Regions from separate parts of the Pseudomonas sp. FP2254 genome, predicted to be linked through region 2. Evidence: riboswitches for the same ligand, from Rfam matches in the RefSeq annotation. Region 2 holds a riboswitch; each other region holds the start of a gene.

What was found. Region 2 has a riboswitch for cobalamin ahead of cobW (cobalamin biosynthesis protein CobW). Riboswitches for the same ligand answer to the same signal wherever they lie in the genome.
Positions count from the first base shown of each region.
Region 1: it holds a riboswitch for cobalamin, as region 2 does, so the genes downstream of both, cobO (cob(I)yrinic acid a,c-diamide adenosyltransferase) here and cobW (cobalamin biosynthesis protein CobW) in region 2, are expected to answer to the same signal.
Region 3: it holds a riboswitch for cobalamin, as region 2 does, so the genes downstream of both, PSH94_RS16825 (ABC transporter substrate-binding protein) here and cobW (cobalamin biosynthesis protein CobW) in region 2, are expected to answer to the same signal.

Region 1 is NZ_CP117444.1:3,935,108-3,945,474, reverse strand. It holds gene purM (phosphoribosylformylglycinamidine cyclo-ligase) at 1-476, opposite strand, end outside; gene PSH94_RS18065 (DUF2066 domain-containing protein) at 833-1,864, shown strand; gene PSH94_RS18060 (AI-2E family transporter) at 1,909-2,982, shown strand; gene hda (DnaA regulatory inactivator Hda) at 3,187-3,891, shown strand; gene PSH94_RS18050 (C40 family peptidase) at 4,101-4,730, shown strand; gene PSH94_RS18045 (C40 family peptidase) at 4,875-5,414, shown strand; gene PSH94_RS18040 (sorbosone dehydrogenase family protein) at 5,462-6,775, opposite strand; cobalamin riboswitch at 6,875-7,129, shown strand; gene cobO (cob(I)yrinic acid a,c-diamide adenosyltransferase) at 7,208-7,819, shown strand; gene PSH94_RS18030 (cobyrinate a,c-diamide synthase) at 7,816-9,165, shown strand; gene bluB (5,6-dimethylbenzimidazole synthase) at 9,162-9,812, shown strand; gene cbiB (adenosylcobinamide-phosphate synthase CbiB) at 9,809-10,367, shown strand, end outside.
Region 2 is NZ_CP117444.1:2,408,292-2,418,658, forward strand. It holds gene PSH94_RS11080 (fatty acid cis/trans isomerase) at 1-1,783, shown strand, start outside; gene nfuA (Fe-S biogenesis protein NfuA) at 1,878-2,462, shown strand; gene cobM (precorrin-4 C(11)-methyltransferase) at 2,803-3,549, opposite strand; gene PSH94_RS11095 (cobalamin biosynthesis protein) at 3,620-4,012, opposite strand; gene PSH94_RS11100 (CbtA family protein) at 4,009-4,701, opposite strand; gene PSH94_RS11105 (CbtB domain-containing protein) at 4,713-4,901, opposite strand; cobalamin riboswitch at 4,999-5,216, opposite strand; cobalamin riboswitch at 5,259-5,458, shown strand; gene cobW (cobalamin biosynthesis protein CobW) at 5,549-6,610, shown strand; gene cobN (cobaltochelatase subunit CobN) at 6,614-10,367, shown strand, end outside.
Region 3 is NZ_CP117444.1:3,660,977-3,671,343, reverse strand. It holds gene PSH94_RS16855 (nucleotidyltransferase family protein) at 1-206, shown strand, start outside; gene chrA (chromate efflux transporter) at 195-1,394, opposite strand; gene PSH94_RS16845 (TspO/MBR family protein) at 1,581-2,021, shown strand; gene PSH94_RS16840 (alpha/beta hydrolase) at 2,021-2,965, shown strand; gene PSH94_RS16835 (ABC transporter ATP-binding protein) at 3,481-4,245, opposite strand; gene PSH94_RS16830 (iron ABC transporter permease) at 4,242-5,246, opposite strand; gene PSH94_RS16825 (ABC transporter substrate-binding protein) at 5,255-6,265, opposite strand; cobalamin riboswitch at 6,383-6,577, opposite strand; gene PSH94_RS16820 (DNA/RNA non-specific endonuclease) at 6,614-7,543, opposite strand; gene PSH94_RS16815 (M4 family metallopeptidase) at 7,677-8,738, shown strand; gene PSH94_RS16810 (protealysin inhibitor emfourin) at 8,767-9,072, shown strand; gene PSH94_RS16805 (MFS transporter) at 9,076-10,284, opposite strand.

The DNA of each region.
Region 1 (10,367 bases), 1.5 Mb from region 2:
AAACCGGCCAGGTCGTAGTCTTCGCCTTCGTACATGCCCGGCATTTCAGCGGTTTCGCCGCCCACCAGGGAGCAACCCGCCAGCTCGCAGCCGGCGCCGATGCCGGTGACCACTTGTGCCGCGGTGTCCACGTTCAGCTTGCCGGTGGCGTAGTAGTCGAGGAAGAACAGCGGCTCGGCGCCACACACCACCAGGTCGTTGACGCACATGGCTACCAGGTCGATGCCGATGCTGTCGTGCTTGTTCAGGTTCAGGGCCAGACGCAGCTTGGTGCCCACACCGTCGGTGCCGGACACCAGCACAGGCTGCTTGTAGCCGGCCGGGATTTCGCAGAGGGCGCCAAAACCGCCCAGGCCGCCCATGACTTCAGGGCGCGCAGTGCGCTTGGCGACGCTCTTGATGCGTTCGACCAATGCTTCACCGGCGTCGATGTCTACACCGGCGTCCTTGTAGCTCAGGGAGGGTTGCTTGCTCATGATCCAGGCCTTTAGGGGGGATTTCTGGGTAACGACCGGGCGGGCGGGGGCGTTTGAAAAAGAGGCCCAGCCGTTGACGGTCTGCGAAGGCGCGCGATTTTATCAGGCTTGCGGGGCAGCGGCCATCCTCGGGCCGACGGGCAGGGCCATATCGACTAAAAAAGCGGATTAAAAAATGCTAATCGGCTCGGCTTCAGCGCGTATTAAGGTATAGCCTTGAATCCGCTAGTACTGTGACAGTACGAAAACTTACCGAGACCCCGCGAATGTTTCACCGGTTGCCATGGTCACAGCCTGGCGAAACCGAGTTCGCGCGGTTTGTTCCAGCCGCTAAATCTGTCGTTCGGGAATCTTTCATGCGTCTGTGTAATGTGTTTTTTGTGGGCTGTTTGTCGTTGGTCAGCCTGGCGAGTCATGCCGAAACCCTCAATGGTCTTTATCAAGTACTTGAACCGGTCAGCAGCCAGTCGCCCCAGGAGCGCGACCAGGCCACCCAGCGCGCGGTGCAGACGCTGGTGATTCGCCTGACCGGCGATGCCAAGGCCGCCGAAGGGCCGGGCCTGGCGGCGGTGCGCAAAGACCCGCAGCAAATCATCAGCCAGTACGGCTACGACGCCGGTCCGCCGGAAAGCCTGCAGGTGGATTTCGACCCGGTGAGTACCGACCGCGCGTTGCGTGACGCGGGCCTGTCGATCTGGGGCAGCAATCGACCTTCGATCCTGGGCTGGTGGCTGAACGACTCCACCGAAGGCAGCAGCCTGGTCGGCGATGGCCAGGCCGTTGCCCAGGCCCTGCGCCGTGCAGCGCAACACCGCGGCTTGCCGCTGCGTCTGCCCATGGGCGATCTGGAAGAGCAAGTGGTGGCCACCGCGCCGAATCTGGAAAGCGCCGATGCCACGCCGTTGCGCGCCGCTTCCGAACGCTACGGTGCCGACGCCTTGCTGGCGGTGCACGCGCGTCAGGAAGGCAATCAATGGCAGGCCAAGTGGCGCCTGTGGTTGGGCGACAAGGCCGAGCAGGGCACCGCCCAAGGCACAGACACCGCTGCGCTGGCGGATGCGGTGATGCTGGCGGTCAGCCAGAAGCTGGCGCCGCGCTTTGCGGTCAAGCCGGGTGTCAGCACTGAGCAGTTACTGGAGGTGCAGGGCATGAATCTGGAGCGCTATGCGACGCTGGGGCATCTGCTGGAGCCATTTGGCGCTCAGCCGCTGCTGGTTGATGGCAATCGCATTGTGTATCGCGTCAATGGCAACGCCGAGCAGTTGCGCACCCAGTTGAGCCTGGGCAAGTTGCAGGAGATTGCGGCAGGTGAAGCGCAGCCTGTGGGCGATGGAACGCCACCGGCCAGCGCATCCGAACCCCAGGCGCAACTGCGGTTTCGCTGGTAAATGTTCTTCCTTATATAGATAGAAGCAAATAAATGGAGTGGTTTATGGCGGATACGCGTCGTTGGGTGTGGCTTGGCGGGATCGTCCTGCTGTGCGTTTTTGTGTTTTTGCTGCATTCGATCCTGACGCCGTTCCTGGTCGCGTTGCTGTTGGCCTATCTGTTCGATCCGGTGGTGGATCGCCTGGAGAAGGCTGGCCTGTCGCGCACGCTCGGTGTTGTCACGGTGTTCGCGCTGTTCACCTTGATCATCACGGCTCTGGTGCTGGTGCTGGTGCCGATGCTGGTCAAGCAGTTGTACCGGCTGTACGAACTGGCACCGCAAATGCTCGACTGGCTGCAGCACACGGCGATGCCGTGGGCCCAGGCCAAGCTGGGGCTTTCGGATGGCTTTTGGAAGTTCGACAAGGTCAAGGCGGCGATCAGCGAGCATATGGGCCAGACCGGCGACATCGTCGGGGTGGTACTCAGCCAGGCCACGGCGTCCGGCCTGGCATTGATCGGCTGGTTGACCAACCTGGTGCTGATTCCGGTGGTGGCGTTTTACCTGCTGCGTGACTGGGACATCATGATGGCCAAGGTCCGCAGCCTGCTGCCGCGTGACCGCGAAGAGCGCATTGTGTCCCTGGCCGAAGAGTGCCATGAAGTCCTGGGTGCGTTCGTGCGGGGCCAGTTACTGGTGATGCTGGCACTGGGGATTATCTATGCCGCCGGCTTGATGGCTATTGGCCTGGAGCTGGGTCTGTTGATCGGCCTGATTGCCGGTCTGGCCGCCATCGTGCCGTACATGGGGTTCGTCATCGGGATCGGCGCGGCGCTGGTGGCGGGTCTTTTCCAGTTTGGCGGTGACCTGTACCCGATGCTGGGCATTGTTGCTGTGTTTATGGTCGGCCAGGCCCTGGAAGGCATGGTGCTCACGCCCCTGCTGGTCGGTGACCGAATCGGTCTGCACCCGGTGGCGGTAATCTTCGCGATCCTGGCAGGAGGTGAGCTGTTCGGTTTCACCGGTATCCTGCTGGCGCTGCCGGTGGCGGCGGTGATCATGGTGCTGGTGCGCCATGCGCATGATCTCTACAAGGATTCGGATGTCTATACCGGGATTGAAGACCCCGACCTGTAGTCGCTATGACCCACACCCGGCGCAACGCCGGGTGTGGCGTTCAGGCAGGCTTGGCGTCAAACAATTCGCGTAAAACCAACGGGTTAACGCAAACCTTTGATTTTGCTTGGGGTCTGCTGCATTGTGCGCCCGACGTCACGGGTATAAACTTCGCAAACTTTTCACAGAGGCCACTAACGGTTCGATGGGAGCCGTTCAGTCAGCATGAAACCGATTCAGCTGCCCTTGGGTGTGCGTCTGCGTGACGACGCCACCTTCATCAATTACTACCCAGGCGCCAACGCCGCTGCACTCGGCTATGTCGAGCGGCTCTGCGAAGCCGACGCCGGGTGGACTGAAAGCCTGATTTATCTGTGGGGCAAGCACGGCGTGGGGCGTACTCATCTGTTGCAGGCCGCGTGCCTGCGTTTCGAACAGATGGGCGAGCCGGCGGTGTACTTGCCGCTGGCGGAGTTGATGGATCGCGGTATCGGGATTTTCGACCACCTCGAGCAATACGAGCTGGTGTGCCTGGACGACCTGCAGGCCATCGCCGGCAAAGCGGATTGGGAAGAGGCACTGTTCCATCTGTTCAACCGCCTGCGTGACAGCGGCAGGCGCCTGTTGATTGCGGCTTCGACTTCGCCGCGGGAATTACCGATAAAACTCGCCGACCTCAAATCGCGCCTGACCCTGGCGCTGATCTTCCAGATGCGCCCTCTGTCCGATGAAGACAAATTGCGCGCGTTGCAACTACGCGCCTCGCGTCGCGGTCTGCACCTGACCGATGAAGTCGGGCACTTTATTCTGACCCGGGGTACCCGCAGCATGAGCGCGCTGTTCGATCTGCTTGAACAGCTCGACCAGGCCTCATTGCAGGCGCAAAGAAAATTGACGATCCCTTTTCTCAAAGAGACGTTGGGTTGGTAACTCGTGGATTTTCAATGTTTCGACATTTTACAGGCGTCAGAAAACCTGCGTTTAAGCCCGGTGAGCTACGCAATTTTGTCGATAAATGGAATTACGGCTTAGATGTCAGCGTCTAATCGCCAAGTCACAAAAGCCACGATTGAATTTGCAAATCGATGTGATAGAGGGCATAGTCGCGGCTTCTTTATCCATCAGCCACGGTCGTGCCCATGCTAAATCGCTTCGCACCCCTCGTGCCTCTCGCACTCGTTACCCTGTTGTTTGGTTGCGCGTCCCACCCTCAACAGGTGGCGGAACAGCAGAAACCACAGGTTCAAAACCAGGCAAAATTCGTCGCAGCCCAGTCCTCCACTGTTTATGAGGAAGAAGTGGCGACCGAAAAGGAACTGGCCGACTTCTCCGGCAACAAGCCTTACCAGCTTCCAGTTCTGGCCGACAGCATCCTTGAACGCGGCATGTCCCTGATCGGTACTCGCTACCGTTTCGGCGGCACCTCGGAAGCCGGTTTCGATTGCAGCGGCTTTATCGGTTATCTGTTCCGTGAAGAGGCCGGCATGAATCTGCCGCGTTCGACGCGTGAAATGATCAACGTTAATGCACCGCTGGTCGCGCGTAACAACCTCAAGCCCGGCGATCTGCTTTTCTTCAGTACCAGTGGTCGTGGCCGCGTAAGCCACGCCGGTATCTACCTGGGCGATAACCAGTTTATTCACTCCAGCAGCCGTCGCAGTGGCGGTGTCCGAGTCGACAGTCTGGGTGACAGCTACTGGAGCAAAACCTTCATCGAGGCCAAGCGTGCCCTGGCGATGGCTCCGACCACGGTTACCGCCAGCAAGTAAAGTTAAAGTGATACTTGAAGTTTGACGTGTAAGCGCTAGAATCCCTGGACATTGTTGTAATCCGTTCGCGCGAGCCTTGCTCGCGCGTTCTGGTTTTCAACGTTCGGCAGCGAAAGCCGCATCCAGACCAGGATTGTTCTGCACATGTCGACCTCGGCCCGCCTGATTCTTATCCTCTGCGCCGCGCTGATCAGCGCCTGCGCCAACCGGCCACCGCCCGCGCCTGTTGCGGTCAAGCCCAAGCCGGTCTTCACCTATACCACCCAGAATGACTCGCCTGTCGCCGAAGACGTGCTGTTTCGTGCGCTCGGCCTGGTCGGCACGCCTTATCGCTGGGGCGGCAACACGCCCGATTCAGGCTTTGATTGCAGCGGCCTGATCGGCTTCGTGTTCCGCGACGCCGCCGGCATTTCCCTGCCTCGCACTACCCGAGAGCTGATCGGCATGCGTGCGCAGGACGTCAGCGCGCAGAACCTGCAGACCGGTGATCTGTTGTTCTTTGCCACCGGCGCAGGCTCCCAAGTCAGCCATGCCGGCATCTACGTGGGCGAGGGCCGCTTTGTGCACGCCCCGCAAACCGGCGGCACGGTAAAGCTGGACACCTTGTCCAAGGCGTATTGGCAGAATGCTTACTTGAGTGCCAAACGCGTATTGCCGGCTGAGCATTTGGCGCGCAATCCCTGAATCCGCTGTGGGAGGGTGCAACGCCCTCCCACAGTTTTTCACAGCGCCTATCGAGCGGCCGACACCCGCCACACCTTATTCCCGGCATCATCGGCCACCAGCAAATCGCCTTGCCGATCAATCACCACGCCCACCGGCCGGCCCATGGCTTTCTCATCTTTATCGAGGAAGCCGGTCAGTACATCCAGCGGTTGCCCTTTGGGCTGGCCGCCCTCGAATGGCACGAAGATCACTTTGTAGCCGCTGTGGGGTTTGCGGTTCCACGAGCCGTGCTGGCCGATAAAGGCGCCGTTGCTGTAGGCGGCTGGCAACTTGCTGCCGTCGGCGAAGGTCAGGCCCAGAGAGGCGGTATGTGGCCCTACCGCGTAATCCGGGGCGATGGCCTTGGCCACCAGATCCGGGTTCTGCGGCGTGACGCGTTCGTCCACGTGCTGGCCGTAGTAGCTGAAAGGCCAGCCATAGAAAGCGCCGTCCTTGACCGAGGTGATGTAGTCCGGCACCAGGTCGCTGCCAATTTCGTCGCGCTCATTCACTGCGGTCCACAACTTGCCGCTCTGGGGTTCCCACGCCATGCCGTTGGGGTTGCGCAAGCCTGAGGCGAAGAGGCGGTGCTGGCCGCTGGCGCGGTCGACTTCCCAGATCGCGGCGCGGCCCTGTTCGGCCTCCAGGCCGTTTTCGCCGACGTTGCTGTTGGAGCCCACACTCACATACAACTGGTTGCCATCCTTGCTGGCCACCACGTTTTTCGTCCAATGGTGATTCAGCGGGCCGCCCGGCAGGTCCACGACTTTAGTGCCGGCTTGCTTGATCGCGGTTTCACCTGGCTGGTAGGGGAAACGCAGCAGTTTGTCCGAGTCGGCCACGTACAAGTCATTGCCCACCAGCGTCATGCCGAACGGCGAATTGAGGTTCTCCAGGAACACCGTACGGGTTTCGGCCACGCCGTCGTGGTCGGCATCGCGCAGCAGGGTGATGCGGTTCGGGCTGGGTACACCGGCGCCTGCGCGACTCATGACTTTTTCCATTACCCAGCCACGCACACCCTTCGAATCGTCCGGCTTGGGCGGTGCATTGGTTTCAGCTACCAGCACGTCGCCATTGGGCAATACGTACAGCCAGCGCGGGTGGTCCAGGCCTTCGGCAAAAGCACTCACCTGCAGGCCGGGTGCTGCGGTGGGCTGGACGCCCTCGGGCCAGCCGATGGCAGGGGCGATATTGACGGTGGGGATCAGCGTCTTGTTCGGTTCCGGCAGCTTAGGCGATGGCCCGGTGCCGTCGCTGATCTGCAACGTGGAGCTTTCGCCACAGGCGGCAAGAGTGCCGGCGAGCATGATCAGTAAGGCGAGTCTGGTTTTACGCATGGTGTTCTCCTTGATACCTGTAGGGATAGAGGAGGGCGCGGGTACGATGGTTCAAGTACAAGGCCGGCTTTAATTGACGCTCCACCCCCAACCCACTAACCTTCGCGGCTTGTTTCAGGTGCTCTGTGACCCAAGGGTCGACGGAGTGAAACAGGGAAGCCGGTGAGTGAGCGCACTTATACACAGTGCTGCCGCAATTCCGGCGCTGCCCCCGCAACGGTAAATGAGTCAAGACGCTGCCTTTGGCCACTGTATCGCGTGCGATATGGGAAGGCGCAGCGTGGGTCCGCTCCTGGTTCGCCAGGGTACGGCCACTTATGAGCCCGGAGACCGGCCTGGACCATTCAACAGCATCACGGTGGGCGATGCTTGGCTGTCTGATTGTGTTTTTTCCTGCCCGCCGTTTTTGTCCAGCCCCAACGGAGAGCTGCCATGACCGATTCCCCCGACCGCGACGAACGCCACCTGGCGCGCATGCTGCGCAAAAAAGCCGTGATCGACGAGCGCATCGCCAATTCCCCCAATCAGTGCGGTTTGCTGCTGGTACTGACCGGCAATGGCAAAGGCAAGAGCAGCTCGGCCTTCGGCATGCTGGCCCGGGCCATGGGCCACGGCATGCAATGCGGCGTGGTGCAGTTCATCAAGGGCCGCCACAGCACAGGCGAAGAGTTGTTCTTCCGACGCTTCCCCGAACAAGTGCGCTTTCACGTCATGGGCGAAGGCTTCACCTGGGAAACCCAGGACCGCCAACGCGACATCGCCGCCGCCGAGGCCGCTTGGGCCGTGTCCCGCGCGATGCTGCAAGACCCTGCCATCGGCCTGGTGGTGCTGGACGAACTGAACATCGCCCTCAAGCACGGTTATCTCGACCTGGACCAAGTGCTCAGTGACCTGCAAGCCCGCCCTCCGATGCAGCACGTGGTGGTCACCGGCCGTGGCGCCAAGCCCGAAATGATCGAGATGGGCGACACCGTCACCGAAATGGGCATGCTCAAACATGCCTTCCAGGCCGGTATCAAGGCACAGAAAGGCGTCGAACTTTGAATCAGCCCCGTCATTGCCCGGCGGTTCTGATCGCCGCACCGGCGTCCGGCCAGGGCAAAACCACGGTCACCGCCGCGCTGGCCCGTTTGCATCGCAACCTGGGGCGCAAGGTGCGCGTGTTCAAATGCGGCCCGGACTTCCTGGACCCGATGATCCACGAGCGCGCCAGCGGTGCGCCGGTGTACCAATTGGACATGTGGATGGTGGGCGAGCAGGAAAGTCGCCGTCTGCTGTGGGAAGCCGCCGGCGAGGCCGACTTGATCCTGATCGAAGGCGTGATGGGCCTGTTCGACGGCACACCTTCGAGCGCCGACCTGGCCCGGCATTTCGGCGTGCCGGTGCTGGGTGTGATCGACGGCACCGCCATGGCCCAGACCTTCGGCGCCCTGGCCCTGGGCCTGGCGCGCTACCAGCCGGACCTGCCGTTCGCCGGGGTGCTGGCCAACCGTGTCGGCACCCTGCGCCATGCGCAACTGCTCGAAGGCAGCCTTACCGAAGGCCTGCGCTGGTACGGCGCGCTGTCCCGCGAAACCGGGATCGAGCTGCCCAGCCGTCACCTGGGGCTGGTGCAGGCCAGCGAACTGAATGACCTCGACCTGCGCCTGGACGCTGCCGCCCAAGCCCTGGGCAGCAGTTGCGAAGTCGCGGTGCCGCCGCCGGTCACTTTCGCCGCGCCGACGATCGTGGAAGCCGAGCCGTTGCTGGCCGGTGTGCGCATCGCCGTGGCCCGCGACGAAGCTTTCGCGTTTACCTACGGCGCCAGCCTCGACCTCCTACGGGCGATGGGCGCCGTGTTGCACTTCTTCTCGCCGATCCACGACCGCGCACTGCCCGACGCCGACAGTCTCTACCTGCCCGGCGGTTACCCGGAGCTGCATCATCAGGCCCTGGCGCAAAACACCCCGATGCTGGCCGCGATCCGCGCCCACCACGCGGCCGGCAAACCGTTGCTCGCCGAGTGCGGCGGCATGTTGTATCTGCTGGACTCGCTCACCGATGTCGACGGCAATCGAGCCGAACTGGTCGGCCTGCTGCAGGGCGATGCCGTCATGCAGAAAAAACTCGCCGCCCTGGCCCTGCAAAGCGTCGAATTGCCCGAAGGCGTACTGCGTGGCCATACCTACCATCATTCCCTGACCAGCACGGAGTGGCAGCCGATTGCCCGTGGCCAAAGCCCGAACGGTGGGCGCGGTGCCGAGGCAGTCTTCCGACAGGGGCGGATGACTGCCTCTTACGTACACTTCTATTTCCCGTCGAATCCGACGGCGGTCGCCGCCTTGTTTGCCCCGGACCTGGCTGAAACCCCCTCCACTGTGGGAGGGGGCTTGCCCCCGATAGGGTCATGACCGACAACGCTTTCCCCCAGGCCGACCGCGACGCCGTCTACCGCGCCATCGCTGAGCGCCGCGACATGCGCCACTTCACCGGTGGCACCGTCGCTCCCCAATTGCTGCAGCGCCTGCTCCAGGCCGCGCACCAGGCGCCGAGTGTCGGCCTGATGCAGCCGTGGCGTTTTATCCGCATCAGCGACCGCGTGTTGCGTGGGCAGATTCAACAATTGGTGGAGGAAGAACGCGTGCGCACCGCCGAAGCGCTCGGCGAGCGTTCTGACGAGTTCATGCAGCTCAAGGTCGAAGGCATCCACGACTGCGCCGAAGTCCTGGTGGCGGCGCTGATGGAGGATCGTGAGCGGCATATCTTCGGTCGCCGCACCTTGCCGGAAATGGACATGGCTTCCCTGTCCTGTGCGATCCAGAACCTGTGGCTGGCGGCCCGCGTCGAAGGGCTGGGCATGGGCTGGGTCTCGTTGTTCGAGCCCCAGGCCCTGGCGGATCTTTTGGGGCTGCCCGCCGGTGCCAAGCCGCTTGCGGTGTTATGCCTGGGCCCGGTGGCCGAGTTTTACCCAGCACCGATGTTGCAGCTCGAAGGCTGGGCCGAGCCTCGACCGCTGAGTGACATGTTGTATGAAAATACGTGGGGAGTGAGTCGATGAGTGTGGCTTTGCTGTGTGTCGCCGCCGTGGCGTTGGATGCGCTGTTGGGCGAGCCCAGGCGTTGGCATCCGCTGGTGGCGTTCGGCAATTTTGCCGGGCGCATCGAGCAGCGTTTCAACAGCGGCGGGCGCGGCTGGCGCAGCCATGGGGTCACCGCCTGGGTGATCGTGGTGGTGCCGCTGACCCTGCTGGCCACGGCGTTGTCGTGGGCGCCTTATATCGGTTGGGTGCTGGAGATCCTCGCGCTGTACTGCGCCCTCGGCATGCGCAGCCTGGGCGAGCATGTGCTGCCCGTGGCCCAGGCGCTGCGCAGCGATGACCTGGCAGAAGCGCGCACGCGTGTGAGTTATCTGGTCAGCCGCCAGACCAGCGAACTGGACAGCACCGAAGTGGCCCGCGCCGCTACCGAGTCGGTACTCGAAAACGGCAGCGATGCCGTATTTGCCGCACTGTTCTGGTTTGTGGTGGCCGGGGTGCCTGGCGTGGTGCTGTACCGACTGAGCAACACCCTGGATGCCATGTGGGGCTATCGCAACGAACGCTTCGAACGGTTCG
Region 2 (10,367 bases):
GCTGACCGACGCGCAATACCAGACACTGCAACGCTGGCTGGCGTCCGGGGCCAGCATCGATGAGCAAGGCGTGGCGCCAAGCGCCAGCGAAGCCGCGCAGGTGTTGCAATGGGAAAACCTGCTTAACGCCCCAGGCGCTCGCGAGAGCCTGGTGGCGCGCTGGTTGTTCGAGCACCTGTTTATTGCCCATTTGTATTTCGACGGTGGCGAGCCGAGGCACTTTTTCCAATGGGTGCGCTCGCGTACCCCCAGCGGCCAGCCGATTGACCTGATCAACACCCGTCGCCCCAACGATGATCCGGGCACGCGGATCTACTACCGTCTCTGGCCGGTGCAGGGCGTGATCGTGCACAAGACCCACATCACTTACCCACTCAGCGCAGCCAAAATGGCGCGAATCAAAACGCTGTTTTACGGCAGCGACTGGCAAGTCAGTGCGCTACCGGGCTACGGACCCGGTCGCCGCGCCAACCCGTTCGAAACGTTCGAGGCGATCCCGGCCAAGGCGCGTTACCAGTTCATGCTGGATAACGCCGAGTACTTCGTGCGCACGTTTATTCGCGGGCCGGTATGCCGTGGGCAGATCGCCACGGACGTGATCCGCGACAACTTCTGGGCGTTGTTCCAGGACCCGGACCATGACCTGTACGTCACCGATGCACGTTATCGCGGCCAGGCCACGCCGTTGCTGGCCATGCCGGGGCAGAACGATGACGTCGGCAGTGTGCTCAGCCTGTGGCTCAAGTACCGCGACAAGCGCAATCAATACGAAGCGCTGCGCCGCGACAGCTACGCAGACCTGCCGGCGCCCAGCTGGTCGACCCTGTGGGCCGGCAATGACAATGCGTTGTTGAGCATCTTTCGTCACTTCGACAGTGCCTCGGTCAATAAAGGCCTGATTGGAGAGGTGCCGCAGACAATGTGGCTGTTCGATTACCCGCTGCTGGAGCGCACCTATTACCAGCTGGTAGTCAATTTCGATGTATTCGGCAACGTATCGCACCAGGCCCAGACCCGTCTGTACTTCGACCTGATCCGCAATGGCGCCGAGCAGAACTTCCTGCGTCTGATGCCGGCCGACGCCCGTGAGGACTACCTCGACGATTGGTACCAGAACAGCGGCAAGCTCAAGCTGTGGCTGGACTACGAAGCGATCGACGACGACACACCCACCGGCCTGCACCTGGATAAAAAAGATCCGAAGCGCGATTTCGCCCAACAACTGCTCGCCCGCTACGGTGACTTGAACGCCAGCCCCGACCCGATCAACCGGTGTACCGGTGCCTATTGCTCGCGTGAAGGCATTGACCCGGCGCTGCAGGACGTCGATCAGGCCCTCAGCCGTCTCGCCTCACGCCCGGCGGCAGGGCTCAAGGTGATCAATCAATTGCCCGAAGCCACGATGCTGCGCGTCGAAACACCGGGCGGCAAACGTGAGGTCTACAGCCTGTTGCGCAACCGTGCGCACAGTAACGTGGCGTTCCTGTTGGGCGAGGCGTATCGCTATCAACCAGGGCTGGACACGCTGACGGTCTACCCTGGGGTGCTGAGCAGCTACCCGAACTTCATATTCAATCTCCCCGCCGGGGAGGTGCCGGAGTTCGTCTCCCGCATGGAGCAGGCCCAGGATGCCGAAAGCTTCGAGAAAATTGTCGATCGCTGGGGCGTGCGCCGCAGCCATCCGCAGTTCTGGAAGTACTTCCACGACCTGTCGCGCTACCTGCACGAGACCAGTCCATTGGAAGAGGGCGTGCTGGACATGAACCGTTATCAAAACCTCTGACGTGTGCGGTTGGGCTTTTCCGACAAAAACACTAGGACTTTGTAACTCTGTAATGATTTGGCGTAAACTGCCGGCAAGCCTGTGAGGAGTTTCCATGACTGCCATAACCATTACCGACGCCGCCCACGATTATCTGGCCGACCTGCTGTCCAAGCAGAACACCCCGGGTATCGGCATCCGCGTCTTTATCACCCAGCCCGGCACCCAATACGCCGAGACCTGCATTGCCTACTGCAAGCCTGGCGAAGAGAAGCCTGAAGACACCGCCCTGGGGCTCAAAAGCTTCACTGCGTATATCGATAGCTTCAGCGAAGCGTTTCTCGACGATGCAGTGGTTGATTACGCCACCGACCGTATGGGCGGCCAGCTGACCATCAAGGCGCCGAACGCCAAGGTGCCGAACGTCAACGCCGACAGCCCGGTCAACGAGCGCATCAACTATTACCTGCAAACCGAAATCAACCCAGGGCTGGCGAGCCACGGCGGCCAGGTCAGCCTGATCGACGTAGTCGAGGATGGCATCGCCGTGTTGAAGTTCGGCGGCGGCTGCCAGGGCTGCGGCCAGGCCGACGTGACCTTGAAGGAAGGCATCGAGCGCACCTTGCTTGAGCGCATTCCGGAGCTCAAGGGCGTACGTGACGTGACTGACCACACGCAGAAAGAAAACGCCTACTACTGAGTAAGGTGTTCACTGCAAAAAAAACGGCGCCCCGTGAGCGCCGTTTTTTTATGTTTTAAATTCAGGTGGTTACGCTATATATCTCATAATTTGGATCAGGTAGTGCGAAGGCTTGCCTGGGATTCTGGCGAGTCAGCGTCGATATTCGTTTACTCAAGGTCCTCATCGGGGGCAAGCCCCCTCCCACAGTTAATCGCGTTCACTGGACGCTGCGAGGTTGCTTCATGTGGGAGGGGGCTTGCCCCCGATAGCGCCGGATCAGCAACCAAGCCGCCCACTGATACACCCCTATAAAAATAAATTAAATCAAAAGCTTATATCCAGTTGATAAAGTTATTTATCAAGGTCGATAAAGGTGCGCATGCCCGGCCCGATACAACGAAGATTCACTGAAACCGTCACTGGCCAGCACCCGGCCCACCACAATCAACGCCGTGCGCCGAAAACCTTTGGCGGCGACTTTCTCGGTGATATCCGCCAGCGTGCCCACCGCCCAATCCTGATCCGGCCAGGTCGCGCGATGCACCACGGCGATCGGGCAATCCGCGCCGTAATGCGGCAGCAGTTCAGCGACGATCTTTTCCAGATGGTTGACCCCCAGGTGAATCGCCATGGTGGTGCCATGTTGCGCCAGGCTGGCGAACTCCTCGCCGGCAGGCATGCGGGTCTTGCCGGCATAGCGCGTCAGAATCACGCTCTGGGCGATATCCGGCAGGGTCAGTTCGGCTTCCAGCAAGGCCGCGCAAGCGGCAACGGCGGTGACACCGGGGACGATCTGGAACGGGATGCCCAGCTCACGCAAGCAGCGAATCTGCTCGCCAATTGCCCCATACAGGCTGGGGTCGCCGGAATGTACCCGCGCCACATCGAAGCCTTTGGCGTGGGCGGTCTTGATCAGTTCGACGATCTGTTCCAAGTGCAGCTCAGCGCTGTTGACCACCTGTGAGGCCTGATGCCCCTCCAGCACCGCGGCCGGCACCAGCGAGCCGGCATAGATGATCACCGGGCAACTGCGGATCAATCGCTGGCCCTTGACGGTGATCAATTCCGGATCGCCGGGGCCGGCGCCGATAAAGTAGACGGTCATGGAGCGTTCCTGTGAAAAAACGGGCGAGCATGAAGATTACTCATGATCGGGGAGGGCGATTATCGGGTTTTTAACCCGTGCAGGCCAATGCCACGGTGGCGTGGGCATTTTTGCGGCGGGTGATCAGCAGCCTGGCAGGGGCGCCGCTGATCTGTTCGGCCGCCGCCAGCGCGGCGCTCTCGGCAATGCCGTAACAGCCGGTATGGGCAAAAGCCACAAGAGATTTGTGGCTCAGGCGCCCTTCATACGCCGCCAGATGTCGGGCGTTAAAGTCCAACAAGGGCAGGTTCAAGGCTGCGGCCAACGCCAGCAGCCCTGGTTCGGCCTGTTTCAGATCGATACTCGCCAGTGCGGCGAGCTGGCGGCGCTCGACGCCTGCTTCGACCAATGCCGCATCCAGCAACGCCAACAGAGTGTGCACCTCGCAACCTCGCTGGCAGCCCAGGCCGGCGACGAGGGTCATGCCGCGTAATGACTGTCGCCATGGCGACGGAACCACCACGCGCTGATCAGGCCCAGGGCCAGCCAGAACACCATGTTGGTCAGCTGCGAGGCGATCTTGAACTGCGCTTCCAGCGCCTGCGGCGCCAGCATCGAATGCACGGCCGGCTGTGGCGCGCCAATCACATGGGGCACCGCCAGGATCGCCACGCCCAGGACTTTGAGCAGCACATTGCGACCGAACACCAGCAAGGCGATGCCGACCGCAGTGGACGCGGCGGTGCCGATCCACCAGGTCTGGCGCAGCGCCAGGTCAGCCGCTGCGGTGCCCGGCAGTTCCGGCGGCAGGCCCAGGGTCGGCGCCAGCACGAAGGTTGCGTAACCGGCCAGGCCCCACAGCAGGCCCTGGGCGGTGCGCGTCGGGGCCCGCAGGGTGTAGAGACCGGCCAGCATCAAGGCAAAACCGACGGCCACCACCAAGTTGCCGGCGGTGGTCGACAGCACGCGCTGCCAGCCGTCTTCCGGCTCCCAGGCTTCGGCGTCGTGGGTGTGCGCGGCGGTGCCGGCGGCGTGTTCATGGGCTGCCGGTGCCTGCTCGAAAGTCTCAGCCTGCAAAATCAGCGGTGCCACCCAGAAGCTTTGCAGCAGGGTCAGCAGCAAGGCGGCCAGCAGGCCGGTGAACCCCGCGGTTTGCGCAATACGCTTGATCATCTCGGCAGGCCTCAGTGGCACGGGAACGCGGCGCTGTGGCGGGTATCGTGGGCGGCGTTGTGCACCGCCTCGATGTGCGAGAAACCGGCGAAATACACCAGGCATGCGCCAAGGATCGACGCACCGATGGCGGCGGTCAGGCGTTGGCTCAGGGTAGTGGTGCCGCTGACGGCGGGCGAGGTGCTGCTGATGATCGACATGGCGCGTCCCTTTCAAGTGTCTGGGGTGGAGACGTGCGCATGAAAACCCCGCGAGCCGGGCTCGCAAGGTTTAAACAGCGCCCGCCCACCGCGGGTTTGTTATCTGATTTTTTCGGGCCGGTCTCCGGGCTTGCGAGGGGGCTCTGCCAGGAACCCTTAAAGCGTCGCCTTCCCATGCTCAAGCACAGTGGCCGTGACGCTTCGCTCGCTTACCGTTGCGGGGGCAGCACCGGACTTTTCACGCAGGCATCAACCTGGCGAATCACCGGTTTCCCGTTTCACCCTGTGAAGGGCACCCGAAACAAGATGTGTAGGAGAGCATGGGTGGCGGACGGTAGTCAAATGCGACCAGCCCCTGTAGCCTTGCACCCTCGAGGTTCTTCGGCCCAGGCCGAAGCTAAGAAGGGAACGCGGTCAAAGCCGCGGCTGCCCCCGCAACTGTGAAGGGTTCAGTTGACTGCCATGCCACTGCCATCAGGCGGGAAGGCGCAGTCGGCGCCGGTCGCAAGACCTGCACGCCCCAAGCCAGGAGACCTGCCTCGGCACCGATTTTCAATTCAACCGGGCGGGGTGATCCGGTGACGAAATCTGCTGCTGCGCGCCTGCGCAGGGCCATCGTCCCGTCTGCCCGCCCCCAAGGGCATCCGATGAAAACACTGGCCAAACTCCCCGTCACCATCGTTACCGGCTTTCTCGGCTCGGGCAAAACGACCTTGCTGCGCCATATGCTCGACAACGCCCAGGGCCGTCGCATTGCGGTGATCGTCAACGAGTTCGGCGAGCTGGGCATCGACGGCGAGATCCTCAAACAGTGCTCCATCGGTTGCACCGAAGAAGAAGCCAACGGCCGCGTGTACGAGCTGGCCAACGGCTGCCTGTGCTGCACGGTGCAGGAAGAATTCTTCCCGGTGATGCGCGAACTGGTTGCCCGTCGCGGCGACCTCGACCATATCCTGATCGAAACCTCGGGCCTGGCCCTGCCAAAACCCTTGGTCCAGGCCTTCCAGTGGCCGGAAATCCGCAGCGCCTGCACGGTGGATGCGGTCATCACCGTGGTCGACAGCCCGGCCGTGGCCGCCGGCACTTTTGCCGCGTTCCCGGATCAGGTCGACGCCCAGCGCAAGCTCGACCCGAACCTGGACCACGAATCGCCGCTGCACGAACTGTTCGCCGACCAACTGGCCAGCGCCGACCTGGTGATCCTCAATAAATGTGACCTGATCAGTCCCGATGACCTGGCCCGTGTGCGCCTGGAAGTCGCCGAAGAACTGCCGCCGGCGGTGAAGATTGTCGAAGCCAGCAGCGGTCGCCTGCCTTTGGAGGTGCTGATCGGTCTGGGCGCAGGCTCCGAGGAACACATCGACGCCCGTCACAGCCATCACGATCACCACCACGACGGTGAAGACGATCATGATCACGACGCGTTCGACTCCATCTCCATCGATCTGCCCCAGGCCGACGAAGCGCTGCTGCTCGATGCCTTGACGCAACTGGTGGTGCAACACGGCATCCTGCGCGTCAAAGGCTTTGCCGCCATTCCCAACAAACCGATGCGCCTGTTGATCCAAGGCGTGGGTACGCGTTTCGACAAGCATTTCGATCGCGCCTGGACAGCCGACGAACCGCGCATCACGCGCCTGGTGCTGATCGGTCAGGACCTGGACGCGGCGGGCCTTGAAGCGCACCTGCGCGCCGCGCTCAGCGTTTAACCCATGCACCTGCTCAGGACTCAGCCCGGTGGTTTCGTCGCGGACGACAATATCGCCGACCTTGGCCAAACGCCCGCCGAGCTGGTGGTCCTGTGCAGCGGCGATTCCAGCCTGGCGCTGCTGGCCGAAGCGGCCCGGCAGCTGCCCGACGATTACCCGAGCCTGCGCCTGGCCAACCCCATGCAGGTGCAGAACCATGCCTCGGTGGACCTGTATGTCGACGAGGTGCTGCGCCACGCCAAGGTGATTCTGATTTCACTGCACGGCGGTATCGGTTATTGGCGCTACGGCGTCGAGCGCCTGGTGGAGCTGGCCGAGCGCGGCGTGAGGTTGATCCTGGTGCCGGGGGATGATCGCCCGGACCCGGAACTCAGCGGCCTGAGCACGGTTAACGCCGAACAGCGCGACCGCTTGTGGCAGTTCCTGCGCCAGGGTGGGTTGGGCAATGCGCTGGATTTTTATCGCTGCCTGGCCAGTGCTTATCTGGGTCGCGACTATGCCTGGGCCGAGCCGCACACCTTGCCGCGCACGGCGATTTATCACCCGCGCCACGCCAGCCCGCGGTTGAGCGATTGGCAAGCGGATTGGCGCGCCGAGTGGCCGGTGGCGGCGGTGCTGTTCTATCGCTCGCATTTGCAGGCGGCCAATACCGGCTTTATCGATGTGTTCTGCCAGCGCCTGCAGGCGGCGGGGCTGAACCCGTTGCCAATGGCGGTGGCGAGTTTGAAAGAGCCGGGCTGCCTGGCGGTGGTCGAGGACTTGCTGGATGAAGTCGGCGCGGCGGTGATCCTCAATACCACCGGTTTCGCCCAATCCAGCCCGGAAGCGCCGCATCTGCGCCCGTTTCGCCGCAATATCCCAGTGATCCAGGCCATCTGCGCCCAGGACAACCAGCCCGGCTGGGAGGCCAGCGAGCAAGGCCTGGGCCCGCGGGACCTGGCCATGCACATTGCCTTGCCGGAACTGGACGGGCGCATCATCAGCCGGCCGATCAGCTTCAAGGATCTGGCCTGGCGCAGCGAGCGCAGCCAGTCCGACGTGGTGTGCTACCGCGCCGCGCCCGAGCGCATGGATTTCGTCGCCGAACTGGCACGGCGCTGGGTCGAACTGGCGCGGGTGCCGAATGCGGACAAACGCATCGCCCTGGTGCTGGCCAACTACCCGACCCGCGACGGTCGCATCGGCAACGGCGTCGGGCTGGACACTCCGGCGGCGGCGCTGAATATCCTGCGGGCGCTGCACGCCGAGGGCTATCCGCTGCCGGATGCGCTTCCCGACAGCGGCACCGCGCTGATTCACGAGCTGCTCGGCGGCGTCACCAATGACCTCGACAGCCTGGACCTGCGCCCTTGCCATCAGAGCCTGGGCCTGGACGAGTACCAGGCGATGTTCCTGCGCCTGCCCGAGGCCAACCGCCAGGCCGTATTGCAGCGCTGGGGTGCGCCGCAGCAAGACCCGATGTGCCGCGATGGCCGCCTGATGATCGCGGGCCTGCGCCTGGGCCTGACCTTTGTCGGCATCCAGCCGGCGCGCGGTTACCAGGTGGACGCAAGCGCTGTGTACCACGACCCGGACCTGGTGCCGCCCCATGGCTACCTGGCGTTCTATTTCTGGTTGCGCCACACCTACGGTGCCCACGGCGTGATCCACGTCGGTAAGCACGGCAACCTGGAGTGGCTGCCGGGCAAGGGGGTGGGGCTCTCGGAACACTGCTGGCCGGATGCACTGCTCGGCCCGCTGCCGAACATCTACCCGTTTATCGTCAACGATCCGGGCGAGGGCGCCCAGGCAAAGCGTCGTACCCAGGCGGTGATTATCGACCACCTGATGCCACCGCTGACCCGCGCCGAAACCTACGGCCCGCTGCGCGACCTGGAGCTGCTGGCGGACGAGTATTACGATGCGCAACTGCTCGACCCGCGCCGCGCCCGCGAGTTGCAGAAAGACATTCTCAAGCTGGTGCGCGAAACCCGCATCGACCAGGAACTGCAATTGGATGGCGACGCCGATGCCGCGATTTGGCTGCCGCGCCTGGACACTTACCTGTGCGACCTCAAGGAGTCGCAGATCCGCGACGGCTTGCACATCTTTGGCGAATCGCCCCAGGGCCGTCTGCGCATCGATACCTTACTGGCCTTGCTGCGCATCCCGCGTGGCGATGGCCGTGGCGCGCAATCGAGCCTGCTGCGCGTACTGGCCAAGGCATTCGCGCTGGGCTTCGACCCACTGGACTGCGCCCTGGCCGAACCGTGGACCGGTCGGCGTCCCGAGCTGTTGCAAGGCATTGATGCGCAGCCGTGGCGCACCGCTGGCGATACCCGCGAGCGCCTGGAGCTGTATGCGGCGCGGCTGATCGAACAGGCTCTGCAAGGGCCCCTGGAGGTACTGCAGGCACCGGGCTGGGAAGAGGTGAACGCGGTGATCGAGCACTTGCGCAGCATCGTCGCGCCACGCCTGGACGCCTGCGGCCCGGCGGAAATGTGCGGCTTGCTGGATGCGCTGAGCGGCCGTTTCGTGCCGGCCGGGCCAAGCGGCGCGCCGAGTCGCGGGCGCCTGGATGTGTTGCCCACCGGGCGCAATTTCTTCAGCGTGGACGTGCGCAATTTGCCCACCACCACGGCCTGGCGCATCGGCTTCCAGTCGGCCAACCTGATTCTGGAGCGGCATTTGCAGGATCACGGCGACCACCTGCGCCAACTCGGTCTGTCGGTGTGGGGCACCGCGACCATGCGCACCGGCGGTGACGATATCGCCCAGGCCATGGCGCTGATGGGCGTGCGCCCGGTCTGGGCCACCGGCAGCCAGCGGGTGGACGACTTCGAGATCCTGCCGATCAGCCTGCTCGACCGCCCGCGCGTCGACGTGACCTTGCGCGTGTCGGGGTTCTTCCGCGATGCCTTCGCCAACCTGATCCGCCTGTTCGACGCGGCGGTGCAGGCCGTTGCGGCCCTGGACGAACCGGACGATCTGAACCCACTCGCCGCCAAGGTGCGCAGCGAGCGTGAGGCGTTGCGCCAATCCGGGCTGGACGCCGAAGCGGCAGCGAAACAGGCCGGCTGGCGGATCTTCGGCGCCAAGCCTGGGGCCTACGGCGCCGGTGTGCAGGGCGCGATCGACGGGCGCCTGTGGCAAAGCCGCGCGGACCTTGCCGAGGTCTACCTGAACTGGGGTGGCTACGCGTATGGCGGGTCCGACGAGGGCACCGTGGCCCGTGAGCAGTTTGCCCAGCGCCTGAGCCAGGTGCAGGCAGTGCTGCAAAACCAGGACAATCGCGAACACGACCTGCTCGACTCCAATGACTATTACCAATTCCAGGGCGGCATGCTCGCCGCCGTGGAAACCCTGAGCGGCGACAAAGCCGCCAGCTACCATGGCGACCACAGCCAGCCGGACCTGCCGAAGATCCGCACCCTGAAGGAAGAGCTGAACCGGGTGATCCGCGCCCGCGCCGCCAACCCCAAGTGGATCGATGGGGTGAAGCGCCACGGCTATAAAGGCGCGTTCGAGATGGCGGCCACCGTGGACAACCTGTTCGCCTTCGACGCCACCACCGCGCTGATCGACGATCATCAATACGCCTTGCTCGCCGATGCCTACCTGCTCGACCCCGACACCCGGGCGTTCGTGCAGCAGCACAACCCCGCCGCATTGCGCGACATGACCGAGCGCATGCTCGAAGCCCAGCAGCGCGGCCTGTGGCAGGCGCCGGGTGCCTACCGTGAAGCCTTGGAAAACCTGTTGCTGGATATAGAAGAAG
Region 3 (10,367 bases), 1.3 Mb from region 2:
ATCGTTACCTGGTGGCCGGCACCTGCATCGCTTTGGAGGTGGCGACGGGTGAGTTGTATGCACCTTACGGGTTGCAGGATGTGGCCGAGGGCGTACTGCGCATCAACCCGCTGCACTCGGAACCCGCGTTGTTTGCGCAAAAGGCCCTCAGTTATCAGGCGCGCTGGCCCTGGCTCAGGATCGTCGCGCCCGGTTCAGCCGAGTAGGCCACCCAAGGCGGCGCAGCCAGCCACCACCAGCCACGGCGGCAGTTTGCAGACCATCAGTGCGACGAGCGCGAGGACTGCCAGGGCGACGTCGTACAGGTTGAAGATCGCGCTGGTCCACACCGGGTGGTACAGCGCCGCCAGCAACAGGCCAACCACCGCCGCGTTGACCCCCGCCAACGCGGCCTGGGTGCGTGGGCTGTGGCGCAGGCTTTGCCAGAAGGGCAGGGCGCCGAAGATCAGCAAGAAAGATGGCGCGAAGATCGCCAGCAGGCACACCACGCCGCCCAGCCAGCCGCTGGGGGCTTGGTTCATTGAGGCACCCAGGAAGGCCGCGAAGGTGAAGAGCGGCCCCGGCACGGCTTGTGCGGCACCGTAGCCGGCGAGGAAGACGTCATTGCTCAGCCATTGCGGCGCCACCACTTCAGCTTGCAACAACGGCAGCACCACATGACCGCCGCCGAACACCAAGGCGCCGCTGCGGTAGAAGGCGTCCACCAGCGCCAGGCTGTGATGGGGCAGCCCATGCGCCAGCGCCGGCAGGCCCACCAGCAGCACGGCAAACAGCAGTAACCACAAGGCCCCGGCGCGTCGGCTGAGGGGGATGGGCAGTGCGTCGGGTTCAGTGGCCAGTGCAGGTTTGAATAGCACCAGACCGGCCAATCCAGCGGCGGCAATCACGCCCACCTGCGCCCACGCCGAGGGTTGCCACAGTACTGCTGCGGCCGCGAGCAGCATCAGCAGCAGCCGCGCCGCGCCCCGGCACAGGTTGCGCGCCATGCCCCACACGGCTTGGGCGACCACCGCCACCGCGACCACCTTGAGGCCATGCAGCACACCGGCGGGCACGGCCGTACCGTAGTGGGCCAAGCCCAAGGCAAACAGGATCAGCAGCAACGCTGACGGTAATGTAAACCCGGCCCACGCCGCCGCCGCGCCGCCGTAACCGGCGCGGGTCAGGCCCAGGGCGATGCCGACCTGGCTGCTGGCCGGGCCGGGCAGGAACTGGCACAGGGCGACCAGTTCGGCATAGTTGCGCTCGCTCAGCCAGCGTCGCCGGGTCACGAACTCCTCGCGAAAATACCCCAGGTGCGCAATAGGGCCGCCGAACGAGGTGAGCCCCAGGCGCAGGAAAATCAGGAACACCGCCCAGGGGCTGCTGTGTCGATCGCTGATGGGGTCGGTCAAGATTGGTCTCTCGGGCGGGTGGAGTGAAGGCACGGTAACCAATTTTAATGACGGCTGAAAGCGAGGGATCCGACGCGAATTTCCGACCCGCATTGAATTTATGCGCGCCTGCTTGAGTCATTTGAAGCATGCAGACCGCTTGGTTTTCTTTCCACTCGCCCCGCTGACCTCAGCCAAGGACCGACGATGACCTTCTTTATCTTCCTGCTCGCCTGCGCCGCCGCCGCCAGTACCGGCATTATTTTCAAGCCCGGCGCATGGTACGACTCTCTGGTTAAACCGAGCTTCACACCGCCCAATTGGTTGTTTCCGGTGGCGTGGACGATCATCTATCTGCTGCTGGCCTGGGCCGGTTATCGCTTGAGCCTGATCCCCGGCAGCCAGATGGTATTGGCGCTGTGGGCGGCGCAGATTGCCTTGAATACCTTGTGGACCCCGGTGTTTTTCGGTGCCCACCGGCTGTTGGCGGGCATGGTGATTATCGTGCTGCTCTGGCTTACTGTCGCCGCGATGGTGGTGCTGGCCGTGCGCCTGGACCTGCTCACCGGCTTGATGCTGTTCCCGTACCTGGCGTGGCTGTGTGTAGCGGCGGCGTTGAATTTTTCGATCCTGCGTAATAACCGCTGATGGCCCTGCAGCCATGGCCCGCCAGTGCGACCGAACTGGCCCAGATGCGCCGCTTCAATCAGAAACTGGGGTGGATGCCGCGCTTCAAGATCCGCAATCGCGTCACGCCGCGCGTGTTGCAGACGTTGTTGCGCATCAGCCAGAAAATCAAGAAAGGCCCAGCCGCTGAAACCCGCTTGATCCGCCAGGACGGCATGCAGGTGCCGGTGCGCATCCTGCGTCCCAGCGGCCCGCCCAAAGGCGTGGTACTGGATATTCACGGTGGCGGCTGGGTGATCGGCAATGCGCAAATGGACGACGACCTCAACCTGGGCATGGTGCGCGCCTGCGACGTGACCGTGGTGTCGGTGGACTATCGGTTGGCGGTCGACACACCGGTCCAGGGCTTGATGCAGGACTGCCTGGCCGCCGTGCGTTGGCTGCTCGGTGAGCCGGAGTTTGCCGGGTTGCCGGTGATTGTCGTCGGGGAATCGGCCGGCGGGCACCTGGCGGCCGCGACGCTGCTTGCATTGAAACAATGGCCGGCGCTGCTCGAACGGATCAGCGGCGCGGTGCTGTATTACGGCGTGTACGACCTCACCGGCAGCCCCAGCGTGCGGGCGGCAGGCCCCGATACGTTGCTGCTGGACGGGCCAGGGATGGTGGACGCCTTGCGCCTGCTGACGCCGGGGCTGAGCGATGACCAGCGTCGGCAGCCACCTTTATCGCCTTTGTACGGTGATGTGGAGGGAATGCCGCCGGCCTTGATGTTCGTCGGCGAGCTGGACCCGCTGCTGGACGACACGCGGTTGCTCGCCGAACGCTGGCCGCAGGCGCAGGCGCACTTGCTGCCTGAATCGGCCCACGGGTTTATTCACTTTCCGGTGGGCATGGCGGATGCGGTATTGGGGTATAGCCGACAGTGGATCAGCGGTTGCCTCACTAGGGAACATTCTTCGCTCTAACACCGCGCATCACATCGATAGTGGGCCTGACGACTCTTTTCGTGGTGAGTCGACGTGATGTGATGAGCGGTTTTTTGTGGTGAGCAGGCTTGTCCTGCGTTGGGCTGCGAAGCAGCCCCACTCCAGACAATGTGGTTTCATCTGACACGCCGAGGTGCCTGGGTTTGGGGCCGCTCCGCAGCCCAGCGCGGGCGGTGCGACGATTCGACAAGCCCGCTCACCACAACAAGCCTATCCACCAACCATATAGAGCAATCCCCAGAATCCGCCCCACGTCGACGTGATGTGATGAGCGGTTTTTTGTGGTGAGCAGGCTTGTCCTGCGCTGGGCTGCGAAGCGGCCCCACTCCAGACAATGTGGTTTCATCTGACACTCCGAGGTGCCTGGGTTTGGGGCCGCTTCGCAGCCCAGCGCGGGCGGTGCGACGATTCGACAAGCCCGCTCACCACAACAAGCCTATCCACCAACCATATAGAGCAACCTCCAGAATCCGCTCCACGCCCTGGCTGTCTTATCAGTTGGACCGCAACCGCAGTATCTGCGCCCCATCGACCGGGTCGGTCAGGTAGTGCGCCTGCACGCCAAAGGTGTCTTGCAGGCGTTGCGGGGTGAGCACCTCCAGCGGTTTGCCCAGCGCCACCAGGCGCCCGCGATCCAGCACGGCGAGGCGGTCGCAGGTCAGGGCCTGGTTGAGGTCATGCAGGGCGATCAGGGTGGTCACCGGCAGCGCTTGCACGCCTTTGAGGATCGCCAGTTGGTGCTGGATGTCCAGGTGATTGGTCGGTTCGTCCAGCAGCAGGATCCGGGGCCGTTGCGCCAGGGCGCGGGCGATGTGTACGCGTTGGCGTTCGCCGCCGGACAGGCTGCGCCAGGCGCGCTGGCTCAGGTGGGTGGCGTCCACGTCGACGAGGGCCTGGCGCACGATGGCGTCGTCCTCGGCGGCCCACGGGCTCAGCGCCGACAGCCAGGGCGTGCGGCCCAGGGCCACGGCGTCGAACACGCGAATGGCGTCGTCGGTGTCGGCCTGCTGTTCCACCACCGCCAGTTGCTGGGCGATGGCGCGGCGCGACAGGTCGCCCAGGCGCTGTTCGCCCAAGCGTACTTCGCCCCTGGACGGCGTGCGCAGGCCGGCGAGCAATTTGAGCAGGGTGGACTTGCCGGAGCCGTTCGGGCCGACGATGCCCAGGGTTTCACCCAAAGCCACCTGCAGATCGATCCCGCGCAGCAGCTCGGCGTCACGCACCTTGAAGCCCAGCGCCGTGCAGCTCAACACCGTCATCGCGCGTTCCTCCGGCCGACCAGGATCAGCGCAAACACCGGCGCACCCACCAGCGCCGTGACCACGCCGACCGGAATCACCTGGCCTTTGATCAAGGTGCGCGACAGCACATCGGCGGCGATCAGAAACAACGCGCCGCCCAACGCACTGGCTGGCAGCAGGCGCGAGTGTCCGGTGCCGAGCAGCAGGCGCACGGCGTGGGGGATCACCAGGCCGACAAAGCCGATGGAACCCACAATCGACACCATCACCGCCGTGACCAGCGCCGCGCAGCCCACCAGCACGATCTGCACCCGCCGCACCGGGATGCCCAGGGACGCCGCCGAGTCGCTGCCGAAGGTGAACGCATCCAGCGCGCGACGATGCCACAGGCACACCGCCAACCCCAGCAGCGCGACCGGCACCGCCAGCCACACCGACGGCCAGCGCACGCCGCTGAGGTTGCCCAGCAGCCAGAACAGAATGCCGCGCGCCTGTTCGGAACTGGCCGATTTGGTGATCAGGTACGCGGTAAGGGCATTGAACAGCTGCGAGCCGGCAATGCCCGCGAGGATGATCTGGCCGGTGCCGCTGGACGAACCGCTGGCGCGCGCAAGCAGAATCACCAGGGCAAATGCCGCCATCGCGCCGACGAATGCGCCGGCCGAGAGCGACACCAGTCCACCGCCCACGCCCATCAGCGCCACCAGCACCGCGCCGGTCGAGGCGCCGGCGCTGATGCCCAGCAAGTACGGGTCGGCCAACGGATTACGCAGCAGCGATTGCAGGATCACCCCGCACGTGGCCAGCCCCGCACCACAGGCGGCGGCGACCAGGGCGCGGGTCAGGCGGTAGTTCCACACCACGCCTTCATCAATGGGGTCGAGCACATAACCGGCGTGCCACAGTTTGTTGGCGAGCACCTGCAACACCACCTGGGGTTCGATGGCGGTTTCGCCGATGGCTACCCCGGCGAGTACCGCAGCGAGCAGCAGCGCCAGGGCGAGGAGGGTGCGCAGCAGGCTGGCAGTCATTGCGGCAGGTCGTAGCCGTCGATGGCGCCGGCCAGCTGTTCCAGGCCATCGAAGGTGCGTACGCTGGCCTGCAAGGCCAGGGCGTCGAGGATGATAATGCGGTTATGTTTGACCGCGTCCATGTTGCGCGTGACCGGGTCGCTGCGCAGGAAAGCGAGTTTCTTTTCATGGTCGTCGGCGGGGTAGCGACGGCGGTCCATGCGGGCGATCACCAGAAAGGTCGGGTTGGCCTTGGCGATGGTTTCCCAGCCGACGGCGGGCCACTCTTCGTCGGACTGCACCACGTTGCGCAGGCCCAAGGTTTGCAGCATGAACTCGGGCACGCCCTTGTGCCCGGCCACGTACGGGTCGCTGGCCATCTCGGAACTGGAGAACCACACCAGCGCGCTGGCCTGCTTGAGGCCCTTGCCCTGGGCCGTGGCGACGGCCTTGGCCAGGCGCGCCTTGAGGCTGTCGTTCAGTTGCTGGCCACGGTCTTGGACGTCGAAGATGGCCGCCAATTGGCTGATGCTTTTGTAAATGGTGTCGATGCGAAACGGCTCCAGCCGCGTGCCGTCAGCGCCCACCAGGTTGTCCTTGCCTTCGCAGTCGGAGGGCAGCAGGTAAGTCGGGATGTTCAGCTCATGAAACTGTTCGCGGGTGCCCACCACGCCCTGGGGGCCGACCACCCATTCCAGCTCGGCGGCCACCAGTTGCGGACGCTTGGCGATCACCGCCTCGAAGCTCGGTTCGTTATTGGCCAGGCGCTCGATGGTGTCGTTCTGCGCCTTGAACTGCGGCAGCACCGGGTTGAACCACAGCGACGTGCCGACCACCTTGTCGCCCACACCGAGGGTGTAAAGCATCTCGGTGGCGGTCTGGCCGATGGTCACGCTGCGCGCGGGCGCCTGGGCAAAGGTCAGCGTGCTGCCGCAGTTCTGCACCGTCAGCGGGTAGTGAGTGGGCGCGGCGTGAGCCAGGGTGGCCAGGCCGAAGCCGGCGAGCAGGGCGGTAGCGCGTGGCAGCATGGGGCGTTCTCCGTGTGGACCGTACGTGCAACGGGGGAGGTACGCTCATGGAAACACGCCCTTGAACACCGGCGCCAAGGGCCGGGCAAGGAGGTCCTTCCCGGACACCCCGCCGGTTAGTGATCTTGCTGGGCCGGCAGGTCTCCTGACTGATGCGTCATCGCCACGCTCCAGCCTTCCCGGACGCGTCCAGTGGCAGTGGGGAGCAGGCTCGGCACCTACAGTTGCGGGGGCAGTTCCGATTGGCGCGGGTGTACCGCGCTTCGGATTCCCTATTAGTCCCGTTCGGGAACCGGCGCGGTATGGTAGTCGATCAGGGCGAGGCGATATAGCCCGAAGAGCGCCCGGTCACAGACGAATGTCCTGCGGGCCGCGGATCAACGTCTCGATTCGCGTGCCGGTGGCGCGCTCTTCGTTGCTGAAACCGTCATAGTCGGCCAGGTTGGCGAAGCGGATACCGGTCAGTTGTTCGATCTGGATCACACTGCGTCGGTAGGTGCGCAGTGGGCCGAACACCAGATCGAGCTGCCCCAGCTCACGGCTTTGGTCGATCATGTAGGCGCTGGCGGAAGGCTTGCCGTCGTCGCCCAGATAGGCCACCACTTTCCAGAAGGCCTTGGGGATTTTAACGCCACGGTAGACGCGGTCGTCGTCGGCGAACAACGGGCCGGTGAATACTGTCGCCCGGGCTTTCCAGCGCTGGGTGTTGTCCAGGATGTAGTCCTCCAGTTCCAGCCAGGTCTTCTGGTTGAAGCCGCTCATTTGCGGTGAGCAGTTGGTGAAATGGAAGGTGTCGAAATTGGCCGTGTTCGCCTCGTCGCCCCAATTGGGGTCCTGGCGCCGCACCAGGTGGCCACGGTCCAGGCCGTTGCCGGCATAAAGGTCTTCGCCGATCTGCGCGGCGATCGGCAGGCGGCCATCGTAGGCCCAGGTATCGTTGCTGCGCACGATATCCACATGGTGTTCGCCGTCGATATTGACGCCCACATAAAGTGCCAGTCGCCGCGAGCGCGACAGGGTGATCGAAAAATGCGTGTAGTCCAGGCGCCCGGGCTGCACGTCGTCGGCGATTGAATCGTCGACCGTGGGCCACGGCACCGCGAAGCTGCTGAGAAAGTCCTCGGCATAACCGCGACGGTCCTTGAAGTCTTTGGCGGCGGTGACACGCGCGGTCGCGGCCCTGGCCTCAAGGAGGCTCGGGCCGGGCGCGACCAGTGGGCGCAGGTCGGCGAGGCGTGGGCGGTGTGACAGGTCGATTGTGGCTTTACGTGCGGGCATGAGCGATTCCTTGCGGGCCTTGGGTAAATACTACTGCAACACAGATTCATGACAATTTGGGCCAGGCAGTGTCCGCAAGGCTATGCTGGAACGGTCAACCGGATATTCACCACACGCCTTATGGAGCAAGCCTATGTGTGTTCACCCTAGCCGCAATCCGATTTTCTGCCTGATCCCGCCGTACATGCTCGACCAGATCGCACGCCACGGCGATAAAGCGCAACGGGAAAATGCCCTGCGCACGCGTGCCAAGGACAGCACATTCCGTTCGCTGCGCATGCTTGCAGTGCCTGCCAAAGGCCCGGCGCACATGGCGCTGGCCATGGGCGCGGGTAAAAGGCGGTCGATCTACACCGCCGAAGGCTCCGATAGCCTGCCGGGCAAGCTGGTCCGAGGCGAAGGGCAGCCCGCCAGTGGCGATGCGGCCGTGGACGAAGCCTACGACGGCCTGGGCGCCACCTTCGATTTTTTCGATGAGGTATTCGACCGCAATTCCATCGATGACGCCGGCATGGCCCTGGACGCCACGGTTCACTTTGGCAAGGATTACAACAACGCATTCTGGAATTCGGCCCAGATGGTATTTGGCGATGGCGACCAGCAGTTGTTCAACCGCTTCACCGTGGCGCTCGATGTGATTGGTCATGAGCTGGCCCATGGTGTCACCGAAGATGAAGCCAAGTTGATGTACTTCAATCAATCCGGTGCGTTGAACGAGTCGCTGTCGGACGTGTTTGGTTCGTTGATCAAACAGTACGCGTTGAAGCAAAAGGCAGAAGACGCCGACTGGTTGATCGGCCAGGGGTTGTTTACCAGCAAAATCAAAGGCACGGCCCTGCGTTCGATGAAGGCCCCCGGCACTGCATTTGACGACAAACTGCTGGGCAAGGACCCGCAACCGGGGCATATGGACGACTTTGTGCAAACCTACGACGATAACGGGGGCGTGCATATCAACTCCGGTATCCCCAATCATGCGTTCTATCAAGTCGCCACCCGGATTGGCGGGTTTGCCTGGGAACGCGCGGGGCGCATCTGGTACGACGCGTTGCGCGATGCGCGACTGCGACCCAATTCCGGGTTCCTGCGCTTTGCGCGTATTACTTATGATGTTGCCGCCCGACTGTACGGCGAGAACAAGGAGGAGCACAAAGCAGTCAAGGAAGGCTGGAAAGCGGTCGGCATTAATGTCTGACAAACCGCCTGGGCGGTGAGGAACAGCGATGCACATTTCGATCAAGGAAAACGGTGGGCCGGCGTTTTTTCCCGGACTGGCCAAGCCCCGCACGGTGGAACTGGACTCACTGCCCGAGCCGGACCAGCAGGAGTTGCGCCAACTGGTGGAAGCATCGAAGTTTTTCCAGTTGCCGCAAAGCAGCACACCGCCTCCCGGCAACCCCGGGCAGGTGCACTACACCCTGACGGTGTCCGAAGGCGAGCGCGAGCACACGGTCTGCGTACTGGCGCCGGTGAAGTCGCGGGAGCTGGACGGGCTGGTGCAGTGCGTGCGTCGGCATACCCGTTGCTGACGCTCACGTTGGCCATGCGGGCGTTCGCGCACGCGCGGCCAGCGAGGCGCCGAAGAGGTATAACGCACCGCCGGCGATCACGAACAGCGCCAGCATGTAGAACATAGAGTGGGCGGGCTGTGTGGCCAGCACGATCCCGCACAACACCGGCCCCAATGCCGCGCCGACATTGCTCAGGTTCTGCGCGCCGTAGTACATGCCGCGCAGCGGCTCGGGCGCGATGTTGTCGATGAACATGTATTCGACCGGAAACACGATGATTTCACCCAGGGTGAAAATTGCCATCGCGGCCACCCACCCCACCAGGCTGGTGGACAGGCCAAACCCCGCCAGCCCTGCCAGGAACAGGCCGAGCCCCGCCATGAGCCAGAGGTTCAGGTGCCGGTGGGAAATACGCTTGCCGATCACATACTGCAGGCTGATCACCATCAACGCATTGGTAGCCACCACGCTACTGATAATCCGGTACGTTGCTTCGGCGGTGGTGGTGACCACCAGGTATTGCGACAGATACGCGGTGAATTGCCCGAACACCACGGCGCTGAGCAGGCCGCCCAGGGTAAAGCACACCAGCCGGTAGTCACTCAACAGCAGCTTGCCCACTGCAAGGAACGGCGCGGTCGGCTGGCTGGCCGAAGCCGGCGCCAGGGTTCGGTCGCCCGCTACGTAGTACATCACCAGGAACCCCGCCCCCAGCCCGGCCGACGCAAGGAAGGGCAGGCTGATAGCCAGGGTTGCCAGGCCGGCACCCAGAAAAGGCCCGACGGCATAACCGATATTGGTCAGGGTGTATTTGATCGAAAACGCTTCGCTGCGCTCGGCGACGGGCAGCAGCCTGCCGAATCCGGATTTCACCGCGATGTCGATGACGGCATACGCCAGGTTGATCGAGACCAGGCACAGGTAGAACACCCAAAGGTCGCGCGCCCCATATGCGCCCAGAAAACCTGCGGTAAACACTGCGCAACACCCCAGGATCAATCGGTAGCCGCGCGCTCTGTCCACCAGGAAACCGCCATAAAGGCTCAGCAGCGAGCCGACGATCAACGTACTGCCGATCACCAGGCCGATATGGGCGACGCTCAGCGCAAATTGGCGCGACAGATAGATAACCAGATAGGGCAGGGTAATCGCACGGGCCAATGTCAGCACCAGGGCGGCGCAGAGCAGCAGGTTAACGGTACGGGGGTAGTTTTTCAGTGTGGTCAGCATCCTGGCCTCAAGCGTTGGGTTAACCCACCAGAGATTACTGTGGAGCGTGGTTCTGATTTAGGATGGTTTTTATCAAGTGCTGT